DNA from 2 places in the Xanthobacter dioxanivorans genome. Region 2 is predicted to be linked to the other one. Evidence: predicted binding sites of a transcription regulator. Region 2 holds the regulator's gene; the other holds the start of a gene.
The links. Region 2 encodes PhoB, which activates phosphate uptake and scavenging genes when phosphate is short. Its sites were predicted from a motif close to TGTCATNNANCTGTCAT; they were not measured.
Positions count from the first base shown of each region.

Region 1: a site for PhoB is predicted at 2,410-2,426, ahead of phnC (phosphonate ABC transporter ATP-binding protein). Genes of this name have one in related genera too.

Region 1 covers NZ_CP063362.1:780,004-785,276, reverse strand. Annotated here, with positions in the region: gene phnE (phosphonate ABC transporter, permease protein PhnE) at 1-336, opposite strand, end outside; gene phnD (phosphonate ABC transporter substrate-binding protein) at 494-1,402, opposite strand; gene phnC (phosphonate ABC transporter ATP-binding protein) at 1,488-2,300, opposite strand; gene EZH22_RS03695 (hypothetical protein) at 2,578-2,841, shown strand; gene EZH22_RS03690 (amidase) at 2,861-4,126, opposite strand; gene EZH22_RS03685 (polysaccharide deacetylase family protein) at 4,212-5,273, opposite strand, start outside.
Region 2 covers NZ_CP063362.1:1,280,108-1,285,380, forward strand. Annotated here, with positions in the region: partial or broken gene EZH22_RS06160 (biosynthetic peptidoglycan transglycosylase) at 1-363, opposite strand, end outside; gene EZH22_RS06165 (polyprenyl synthetase family protein) at 514-1,440, shown strand; gene EZH22_RS06170 (flavin monoamine oxidase family protein) at 1,499-2,851, shown strand; gene phoB (phosphate regulon transcriptional regulator PhoB) at 2,877-3,578, opposite strand; gene phoU (phosphate signaling complex protein PhoU) at 3,618-4,343, opposite strand; gene pstB (phosphate ABC transporter ATP-binding protein PstB) at 4,363-5,187, opposite strand; gene pstA (phosphate ABC transporter permease PstA) at 5,242-5,273, opposite strand, start outside.

The DNA.
Region 1 (5,273 bases), 500 kb from region 2:
GCCGCCGAGCAGGGTGCCGAGATAGGCGATGAGGAGGGTGTCGAGCAGCAGCTTGAGCCAGCCGTCGAGGTTCCAGTACCATTCGGCAAGGTCGGCGCCGAGGCTGTCCCAGCGCAGGGTCGGGACGATGGCGGAAAAATAGTCGGTGAGGCGGCCGGAATGGGCGATGAGGACCGAGGGCCTCACCTCGCCCATCCACCCCGCCAGCACGATGCAGACCGCCACCACCGCCGCCGCGATGAGGCTGTGCCGGCGCCGCTCGCGCACCGCCGCCGCATACCGGGCGATCATGGGCGCGAGCTGCTCGTCGGGCAGGCGGGTGATGGCGTGGGACAAGGGGGCCTCGGGTGTCGGGTCTCCCCTCTCCCCTTGCGGGAGAGGGGTTGGGGGTGAGGGGGAAGGCTGCCTTCCCCTCGGCAAGCCGAGCAAATGGAGACAACCCCTCACCCCGGCCCTCTGCCGCAAGGGGAGAGGGAGACGTATGGCAGGAAGCTCAGGACTTCTTCTTGCGCAGCTCGTCCACGAACTTATTCAGCTCGATGATGCCGACGTAGGATTCGTTGTCCACCGGCTGCCAGAGCTGGCTCTTGCCTTCGTAGATCTTGTCGAATGCGGTCTTGTCGTTCTTCTCGATGGAGAAGAAGGCATCGCGGATCTTCGCCTTCAGGTCCGCCGGCAGGTCGGCGAGATAGGCGTAGGGCGAGTTCACGATCTGGTCGGACTTGAAGACGATGCGATAGTCGTCGTACTTCGCCATCCCCTTGCGCTCCATGCGCTTCAGGGCGGATTCCTGCGCGTCGTTCCACCAGTTGAAGGCGGCGTCGCAGGTGCCCTGCTGCACGGCGATGACCGCGTTCTCGTGCGATCCGGCATAGACCACCTTGCCGAAGTATTCGTCCGGCTTGATGCCCATCTTGTTCATGGAGAAGCGCGGCACGTTGTTGCCGGAGGTGGAGTTGGGGTCCACCAGGCACAGGTTCTTGCCCTTCAGGTCCTCGATGGACTTGTAGGGGCTGTCGGCCTTCACGTAGAGCACCGAGTGATAGCCCTTGGTGCCGTCGGCGTTCACCTCGATGGCGAAAGCCTCGATCTTGGCGCCGGTCATCAGGGCGCGGGCGAAGGAGGACGGCCCGTAGGAGGCGATGTGGATGTTGCCGGCGCGCTGGCCCTCGATCACCGCCGCGTAGTCGTTGGCGATGCGCAGGGTCACCTTGGTGCCGAGCTGCTTGGAGAGATAGTCCATGAGCGGGGCGAAGCGCTCGGTCACGCCCGAGGCGTTCTCCGCCGGGATGATGGCGAAGGTCAGCTCGGGATATTTCGCCTTCCAGTCCTGCGCGGCGGCGCCGCCGGCAGAGACGGCCAGCGCGGCGGCGGCCGCGATCAGGGTGCGACGGTTCAGCATGTCTTGGGCTCCTGTCGGACGGTTCTTCAAACGCAGACGAACGGGTTCGGCCGGCCGATCGCGGGCCGTGATGCCGCGCGGGCCTTCAGGCCAGCGCCGCGCCCTCGGGGATGGCCGAGCCGAAGGCGGGCTTTGCCGCCGCGGGCATGTCCATCACCTCGCCGGCCTCCAGGCCGTAGAGGTCGTGGGCCACCTGCTCGGTGAGGGCCTGCGGCGCGCCGTCGAACACCACGCGGCCCTGCGCCATGCCGACGAGGCGGTCGCAATAGGTCCGGGCGAGGTCGAGGGAGTGCAGGTTGCACAGCACGGTGATGCCGAAATGCTTGTTGATGCGCAAAAGCGCATCCATGACGATCTTGGTGTTGCGCGGGTCGAGGGAGGCGATGGGTTCGTCGGCGAGGATCAGCGCCGGCTCCTGGGCGAGCGCGCGGGCGATGGCCACGCGCTGCTGCTGGCCGCCGGAGAGGCTGTCGGCGCGCTGGGCGGCGAGCGGGGCGATGTCGAACTGGTCGAGGGCGGAGAGGGCGATGGCCCGGTCCTCCGGGCGCCAGCTCTTGGTCAGCGCGCGCCATGCCGGCACGGTGGCGAGGCGGCCCATGAGCACGTTGGTGAGCACGTCGAGCCGCCCCACCAGGTTGAACTGCTGGAAGATCATGGCCGCCTCGGCGCGCCATTCGCGCAGGGCCCGGCCCTTCAGCGCCGTCACGTCGCGGCCGTTGTAGAGGATGCGCCCGGCGGAGGGATCCTGCAGGCGATTGATCATGCGCAGGAGCGTGGACTTGCCGGCGCCGGATCGGCCGATGACGCCGATGAAGGCGCCCTCGCCGATCTCAAGATCGACATGGGACACCGCCTCCTTGTCGCCGAAGCGACGGGTGAGGCCCTCGATCACCAGCATCGGGTCGCTCCGTTGCGCGTCCCAAACCCCATAAGGGCGGCGCGCAACAGGCGTGTGACGATCGGGCAACCGCCGACGTCCGCTGCCGGGACGGCATGCCGCGCGTATTTGTCATGCGGGCGTCACGCGGTGGCGGGGCGATTGTGACGCCCCGCCTGAAACCGGCGTGGTGTCGACAGGCCTGCCTGAAACGGAGACGCCGGGGAGGAGAACCTCCCCGGCGTCGCGGATCGACCGGGCCACACTTTGTTGTGTTCTTCGGTCCGGCGGGCGGTGAATGCCGGATGCGTCAAACCATGCCGACCAGCACCGCGCCGATGAAGGCAAAAGCGGCACAGGTCTCGATCACGGTGAGCAGATGGCCGAATGTCACCTGTTTCCTCGCACTGTCGATCTCGCAATCAACCTTAGCAAACTCTCAGGATACCGGAAGATGGAAGTTGTGCTGCGCCGCAGAGCCAGTCTGTTGCAGTGCATGACTGGATTTGCTGTGATCACTCTCGGCTCAGGGCGTTACGGCAACGCTGCGACGCACGCCTAATCTTTTGAAATTATGTATTTCAGCGCGAGATGGCGGTTTCCACCAGATTTCCCACCGCCAGCGCCTGCCGGTCGCGGCCGAAACGGCCCACCACCTGCACGCCCACGGGCATGCCGTCGGCCGCGTTGAGGCCGGCGACGTTGATGGCGGGGCAGCCCAGCAGCGTCCACAGCCGGTTGAACATGGCCGATCCGGTGGTGGCAAAGCCCTCCGGTGCCGGGCCGGGGGCGGAGAAGGTGAGGAGGGCGTCCACCTCGCCGAACAGGTCGCCCAGCTTCTGGCGCGCCCGCTTCGCCGTGCGCCGGGCGAGGTCGTAGGTGTCCGGCGGGATGGCCCGGGCCGCGTCGAGATGCGCGGCGAACAGGGGCGAGAGGTGGGCGCGGTCGAAATCGAGCTCGTCGGCGAAGGCCAGCGCCGCCTCGAAATCCTGGATGGTGGGCTGGGCGGCATCCGCCGCCTCCAGCTCCTCCGGCAGGTCCAGGTCGAAGATGCGGGCGCCCATGGCCTCGGCGGCGCGGGCGGCCGTCTCCAGCGCCGCGTGGGCCTCGGGCGAGGCGGCGCCGGCGCGGGCGGTGCGCACGATGGCGAGGCGGGGGCGCTCGGCCAGCGTCGCGCCGATGTCGAGATCGCGCCCGCTGATGGCGGCGGCGGCGAAGGCCGCGTCGCGCACCCGGGCGGCGAACAGGCCGACGGTGTCCAGATGCCAGGAAAAGGTCTTCATGCCCAGCGTCGGCAGCAGGCGGAAGGTGGGCTTGTAGCCGGTCACCCCGCAGAAGGCGGCGGGGCGGATCACCGAGCCGGCGGTCTGGGTGCCCAGCGCCACGGGCAGCATCCCCGCCGCCACCGCCGCCGCCGATCCGGCCGAGGAGCCCCCCGGCGTGTGGGTGAGGCGGCGCGGATTGCGCGTGGCGCTGGGCTGCAGGAAGGCGAACTCGGTGGTCACCGTCTTGCCCGCGACGATGCCGCCGGCCCGGCGCACCATGCCCACGGCCGGGGCGTCGGTGCGCGGGCGGTGGCCGGCATAGATGGGGCTGCCATAGGCGGTGGGAAGGTCCCGCGTGTCCAGGATGTCCTTGATCCCCACCGGCAGGCCGGCGAGGGGGCGGGCGGCGAGCCCCTCCAGTCCGGTCGCCTCGAACGCCGCGTCGAGGTCGAGGGCGGCGAAGGCGTGCACCTCGCCTTCGCGGTCCGCGATGGCGGCGGCGACCTGCTCCATCACGGCGCGGGGCGTGGTGCGCCCGGCCTGGATGTCGGCGGCGAGGTCGCGGGCGAAAAGGAGACTCATTGCGGAACGCTCGGCAAGTTCGGGGCAGGGGGCGCCCACCATGCGCAAGCCGCGGCGCCGGCGCAACGGCGGCGCGCCGCTGCGCCTACTGCACCGGCAGGATGCGCTTGCCGGTGCGCGCCGCCTCGTCATAGACGCGGGTGTCGCCGGGCTTGAGCGAATAGCAGGTGGGCGCGATCACCGGCCGTCCCTCCGCCAGCAGCTGGCCCACGGTGGCGAATCGGTAGCCCTTCGCGCGCAAGGCGGGGACGAGGATCTTCAGCGCCTCCGCCGTATGCTTGCCGCGCCCGTTGGCGTGCATGAGCACGATGGAGCCGGGGCGGATGGAGCGCAGCATGTCGTCGGCCATGCCCCTGGCGCCGATGAAGGCCGGATCACCCGAATCCACGTCCCACTGGATGGCGAGGTGCCCCGTGTCGTTGACGTAGTTCAGGGATTCGGCGCTGCACGAGCCGTAGGGAAAGCGGAACATGGCGCCGGAGGGCGCGGGCTTCGGCACCATGCAGCCCTTGGCCTCCACATCGCGGCGGCGCAGCGCCAGGGCGACGTCGGCGTCGTCCACCTGCCGGCGCATGGCTTCCCCGGTGCGCACGGTGAGGTTGGCGTGGGACCAGGTGTGGTTGCCCATCTCGAACTGCGGGTCGGCGGTGAGCTGGTCACCCCGCTCGGGGTGGCTCATCATCCACTTGCCGCCGGCGAAGAAGGTGGCGGGGATGGCTTCCGCCCGCAGGAAGTCCACGATCGCCCCGTCATAGCCGGAGGTCTCGCCGGAGGCCTCGCACAGGTCGAAGGTGAGGGCCACCAGCTTCACGCCGGCCGGCAGGTCCACCCGCCGGATGGAGCCACGCAGCCCGGCCGGCACCGGCGCGGGCGCGGCGAGGGGGATGTCGGGCAGCTGGGCCGCCCCGCCCGTGCGCGGGCGCACGATCTCCTCGCCGGGCCGCGCCGCGAGGGCGGCCGGGGCATAGCAGGCCGGCCCCGCCGGCCCGGCCACGGCGGCGCCCGGCAAGAAGGTGCCTAGCAAGAAGGCGCCTGGCAGGAGGATGCAAGGCAGGAATGCGAGGAGAAGCACCCGCGCCATGCGGCCGGCCGCCCCGCGTGATGCGGGGCGCATGGAGGGCGCTGCGGCGAAGGCGGCGGGTGATGG
Region 2 (5,273 bases):
TCTCGATGGCCTTGCGGATGATCTCCCGACCCGGCCACAGGAACAGGTTCTTGGCGATCTGCATGGGGATGGTGGAGGCGCCGCGCGTCTCCTCCAGCTCGTCCGCCGAATCGATGGCCGCGCGCATCTCGGCGAAATCGACGCCCCAATGGCTGCAGAAGCCGGCGTCCTCGGAGGCGATCACCGCGCGCACGAGGGCCGGCGAGATCATCTCGATGGGCGTCCACACGCGCTCCACCCGCTCCCCGTGATCCAGCGCCCGAGCATGAGGGTGGAGACCGGATTGACCACGTTGTAGGCGATGGAGAGCACCAGGGGGATGGCAACGAGGACGATCACGACGCGCAGCACCAGACGGACCATCCTCTGCCCTCCCCTCGCCGCTCCGCGATGCGATCGCTGCGGGCTGGCCGCTTGACGTTCCCCCCTGGTTGGGGCACCCGGTGACCCCCGTCAACGGTGCGCCCCGCCCGGGCGTTCCTTTTCCGCCCTCCCAACGCAGGAAGGCCCAAGGTGCCGCTCTCCCTCAAGGACCGTCTCGACGCTTCCGCCGCGGCCGCCGAAGCCCGCCTCGACGCCGCCCTTGCCGGCGCGGCTCTGCCTGGCGAGCGCGTGCGGCCCGAGCGTCTCATGGCGGCCATGCGCCATGGCGCGCTCGGTGGCGGCAAGCGCCTGCGCCCCTTCCTGGTGATGGAAAGCGCCGCCCTCTTCGGCATTCCTGCCGACGGTGCCGTGACCGTCGCGGCGGCGGTCGAGTGCATCCACTGCTATTCCCTTGTCCACGACGACCTGCCGGCCATGGACAATGACGACCTGCGCCGCGGCCGGCCGACCGTGCACCGGGCCTATGACGAAGCAACCGCCATTCTCGCCGGCGACGGCCTGCTGACCCTGGCCTTCGACCTGCTCGCCGGGGACGACGCCCATCCCGACCCTGTGGTGCGCGTCGCCCTGGTGCGGGCGCTTGCCCGCGCCGCCGGCATCGGCGGCATGGTGGGTGGGCAGATGCTGGACCTCGCCGCCGAAGGCCGGTTCTCGGGCGGCGCGGCGCTCGCCCTCGACGCTCCCGCCATCCGCGACCTCCAGGCCATGAAGACCGGCGCCCTCCTCGCCCTGTCGGCAGAAGCCGGCGCGCTCCTCGGGCGGGCGGGCGCCGCCGAGCGGGCGGCCCTGCAGGCCTATGGCCGGGCGCTCGGCGCCGCCTTCCAGATCGCCGACGACATCCTCGACGTGGAAGGAACGGCGGAGGAGGTGGGCAAGAAGGTGGGCAAGGACGCGGCCGCCGGCAAGGCGACCCTGGTCTCCCTCCTCGGCCTCGACGCGGCCCGCGCCCTCCTCGACGGGCTGGTGGCGGAGGCGACGACGGCCCTCGGCCCGTTTGGCGCCCGTGGCGCCATCCTCGCCGAGGCGGCCCGCTTCGTCGCCGCGCGTCGCAGCTGAGGCGGCGGCCCCGTCCAGCCCTCGCCCAACCCGCCTCGGGCATGCTAGCGTCCCGCCCGTGACCGACCGCGACCGATCTTCCCTCACCCGCCGCACGCTCCTCGCCCGCGGCGCCGCCCTTGCCACGCTGCCCCTTGCGGCCACGCGGGCGCTCGGGCAGCAGAACGAGCCCGACGTGGTGATCATCGGCGCCGGTGCCGCCGGCATTTCCGCCGCCCGGCGGATCGCCGAGGCCGGGCGCTCCTATGTCCTGCTGGAGGCCTCCAACCGGGTGGGCGGACGTGCCCTCACCGATACCGCCGCCTTTGGCGTGCCGCTCGATCTCGGCGCGGCGCGCTTGAACATGCCGGCCGCGCGCCCCATGGCCGCCTTCGGCCGGGCGGAGGGCCTCGACATCCACCGTGCTCCGGACGGCGGCCGCCTCTATCTGAAGGGACGCGAGGCCAACGATTCCGAATATGAGGATTTCGTCGGCACGGTGCGCCGGGCCCAACGCGCCATCGTTGCCGCCGGCGATGCGGGGCGCGACTTGCCGGCCGCCCGCGTGCTCGCCGACCTCGGCCCGTGGTCGGACAGCGCCCGTTTCGTGGTGGGCCCCCTTGCCTGCGCCAAGGAGCTCGACCAGGTTTCGACCGTGGACGCCTCCCGCGCCGAGGAGCCCGATAGCGTGGAAGTCTGCGCCCAGGGCATCGGCACCCTGGTGAGCCAGCTGGCCCGGCCCCTCACCGTCCGCCTGGAAACACCGGTGCGCTCGGTGGAGCTGGGCGGCCGGCAGGCCGTGGTGCAGACCGGGCGCGGCACGCTCCTGGCCCGCGCGGTGATCGTCGCCGTGCCGCCGAGCGTGATTGCGGCGGGCAAGCTGCGGATTCTGCCGGCCCTGCCTCCGCGCTACCGCACCGCGATCGAGAAGATCACCCTCGGCGCCTTCGACCACATCGCGTTCCGCCTGCCGCGCAACCCGCTCGGGCTCAACATGGACGAGCTTCTCTACTTCCGGGCGGAGGGCCCGCGCGCCTATGCCCTGCGCGCCCGCATCGCCGGCAGCGATCTCTATACCCTCGAGGTCGCCGGCGACGTGGCGAACGGTCTCGCCGACGGCCCGCCCGAGGCCGCCACCACCTTCCTCAAGGAGGCGCTGACGCGGGAGTTTGGCGCCGATCTCGCGAAGAAGGTGGGCAAGGTGCACGCCACGCGCTGGACCAAGGAGCCGTGGGCGCTCGGTGCCTTCTCCTGCGCCCTGCCCGGCTTCGGCAACATGCGGCGCGCCTTCACGGAAGTGGCCCTCGGCCGGCTCATCTTCGCCGGGGAACATGCCCACGAGACCCTCTGGGGCACCATGGGCGGGGCCTGGCTGTCCGGCGAGCGGGCGGCCAAGCAGGCCCTCGCCCTTCTCGGCGTGCGATCGGGCTGAGGTGCGCGGCTCGAACGGCCCGTTCTCAATGGGCGCGGGCGAACATCTCGTTGAAGGAGTAGCCCGCGCCGCGCACGGTGCGGATGGGATCCGACTGCCGGCCGCGATTGATCGCCTTGCGCAGGCGGCCCACATGCACGTCCACCGTGCGCTCGTCGATATAGACGTCCTGGCCCCACACCCCGTCGAGCAGCTGCTCGCGCGAGAACACGCGGCCGGGGCTCTGCATCAGGAACTCCAGCAGGCGGAACTCGGTGGGGCCGAGATGCACCTCGCGCCCGGCGCGGTGCACGCGGTGGGTTTCCCGGTCGAGCTCGATGTCGCCCGCCCGCAGCAGGGTCGCCACATGCTCGGGCTTGGCCCGGCGCAGCAGCGCCCGCACCCGGGCGAGCAGCTCGGGCACCGAGAACGGCTTCACCACATAGTCGTCCGCCCCGGTGGCGAGGCCGCGCACCCGCTCGGTTTCCTCGCCCCGGGCGGTGAGCATGATCACCGGCAGGCGCTCGGTTTCCGGGCGGGTCCTCAGGCGACGGCACAGTTCGATGCCGGAAAGGCCCGGCAGCATCCAGTCGAGGATGACGAGATCGGGCACGCTTTCGCGCAGGCGGGTCTCGGCCTCGTCACCGCGCCCCACGCTTTCGACGCCATAACCCTCCGACTCCAGATTGTAGCGGAGCAGAAGGGTCAGGGGCTCCTCGTCCTCGACGATCAGAATACGCGCCGGCACAGTGTTTCACCTGTCGTTTTCAAGTCGGGCTGGCTTGGGTCAGCCCTGGACGGACCGGCCGGGAAAGGCCAGGGTGGTCTCGCTGGAGGCATCCGCCTTGGGGCGGTCCGGCAGGTTCTGGCCGCTGACCATGTAGTAGACGATCTCCGCGATGTTGGTCGCGTGGTCGCCGATGCGCTCGATGTTCTTGGCACAGAACAGAAGGTGGGTGCACACCGAGATGTTGCGCGGATCTTCCATCATGTAGGTGAGGAGCTCGCGGAACAGGGAGGTGTACATGGTGTCGATGGCGCCGTCCCGGCCCCACACTTCCACCGCCTTGGCCTCGTTACGCGCCGCATAGGCGTCGAGCACCTCCTTGAGCTGCTCCAGCACCAGGTCGGAGATGTGCTCCACCCCGCGCACCAGCTTCTGCGGGTGGTATTCGCCCTCGATGGCGATGACGCGCTTGCCCACGTTCTTGGCCAGGTCGCCGATGCGCTCGAGATCGTTGGCGATGCGGATGGCCGAGACGATCTCGCGCAGGTCGTTGGCCACCGGCTGACGCTTGGCGATGACGAGGATGGCGCGGTCCTCGATCTCACGCTGCATCTGGTCCACGGTGGCGTCGACGAGCACCACCTTCTGGGCCAGGGCGATGTCGCGCTTGATGAGCGAGGTCACGGAATCGGCGACGAGGCGTTCCGCCTGTCCGCCCATCTCCACCACCTTGCGGCCGATTTCCTTCAACTCCTGGTCGAAGGAGGCAACGGTATGCTCCGGCATCGGGATGATCCTTCTCGTCTCAGCCGAAGCGGCCGGTAATGTAGTCGCGCGTCTTGATCTCCTTCGGATTGGTGAAGATCACGTCCGAAGGCGCCACCTCGATCAGCTCACCGAGATAGAAGAAGGCGGTCATGTCGGCGCAGCGCGCGGCCTGCTGCATGTTGTGGGTCACGATGACGATGGTGAAGTCCTGCTTCAGCTCGTCGATCAGGTCCTCGATCTTCGAGGTGGAGATGGGGTCGAGGGCCGAGGTGGGCTCGTCGAGCAGGATCACCTCGGGCTTCACCGCGATGGTGCGGGCGATGCACAGGCGCTGCTGCTGGCCGCCGGACATGCCGAGGGCCGATGTGTGCAGGCGGTCCTTGGTCTCGTCCCAGATGGCGGCCTTGCGCAGGCACCATTCCACCCGCTCGTCCATCTGCGCCTTGTTGAGCTTCTCATGCAGCTTCACGCCGAAGGCGATGTTGTCATAGATGGTCATGGGGAACGGGGTCGGCTTCTGGAACACCATGCCGATGCGCGAGCGCACCACCGTGGGGTCGAGCTCCTTGCCCACCACGTTGACCCCGTCGAACAGCACCGACCCCTCGGCCCGCTGGCCGGGATAGAGGTCATACATGCGGTTGAACACCCGCAGCAGCGTGGACTTGCCGCAGCCCGACGGGCCGATCATGGCGGTCACGCGCTTCTCCGGCACCTCGAAGTTGATGTTCCGCAGGGCGTGGTTGCTGCCGTAGTAGAATTGCAGGTTCTCCACCTTGATCTTCGCGGGCGACGTCGGCGCGTCGGGCCTGGCGGCGACCGACGATGCGATGTTGAAGGTGGGATCGACGGCTGAAGTCATATGAGCCTCGCTTCGGAGGTTGAATTCGAAGGATGGTTTCGCGGGCGGCGCAGGCTAGTTGCCCCGTGCCAGGAACAGTCGGGACG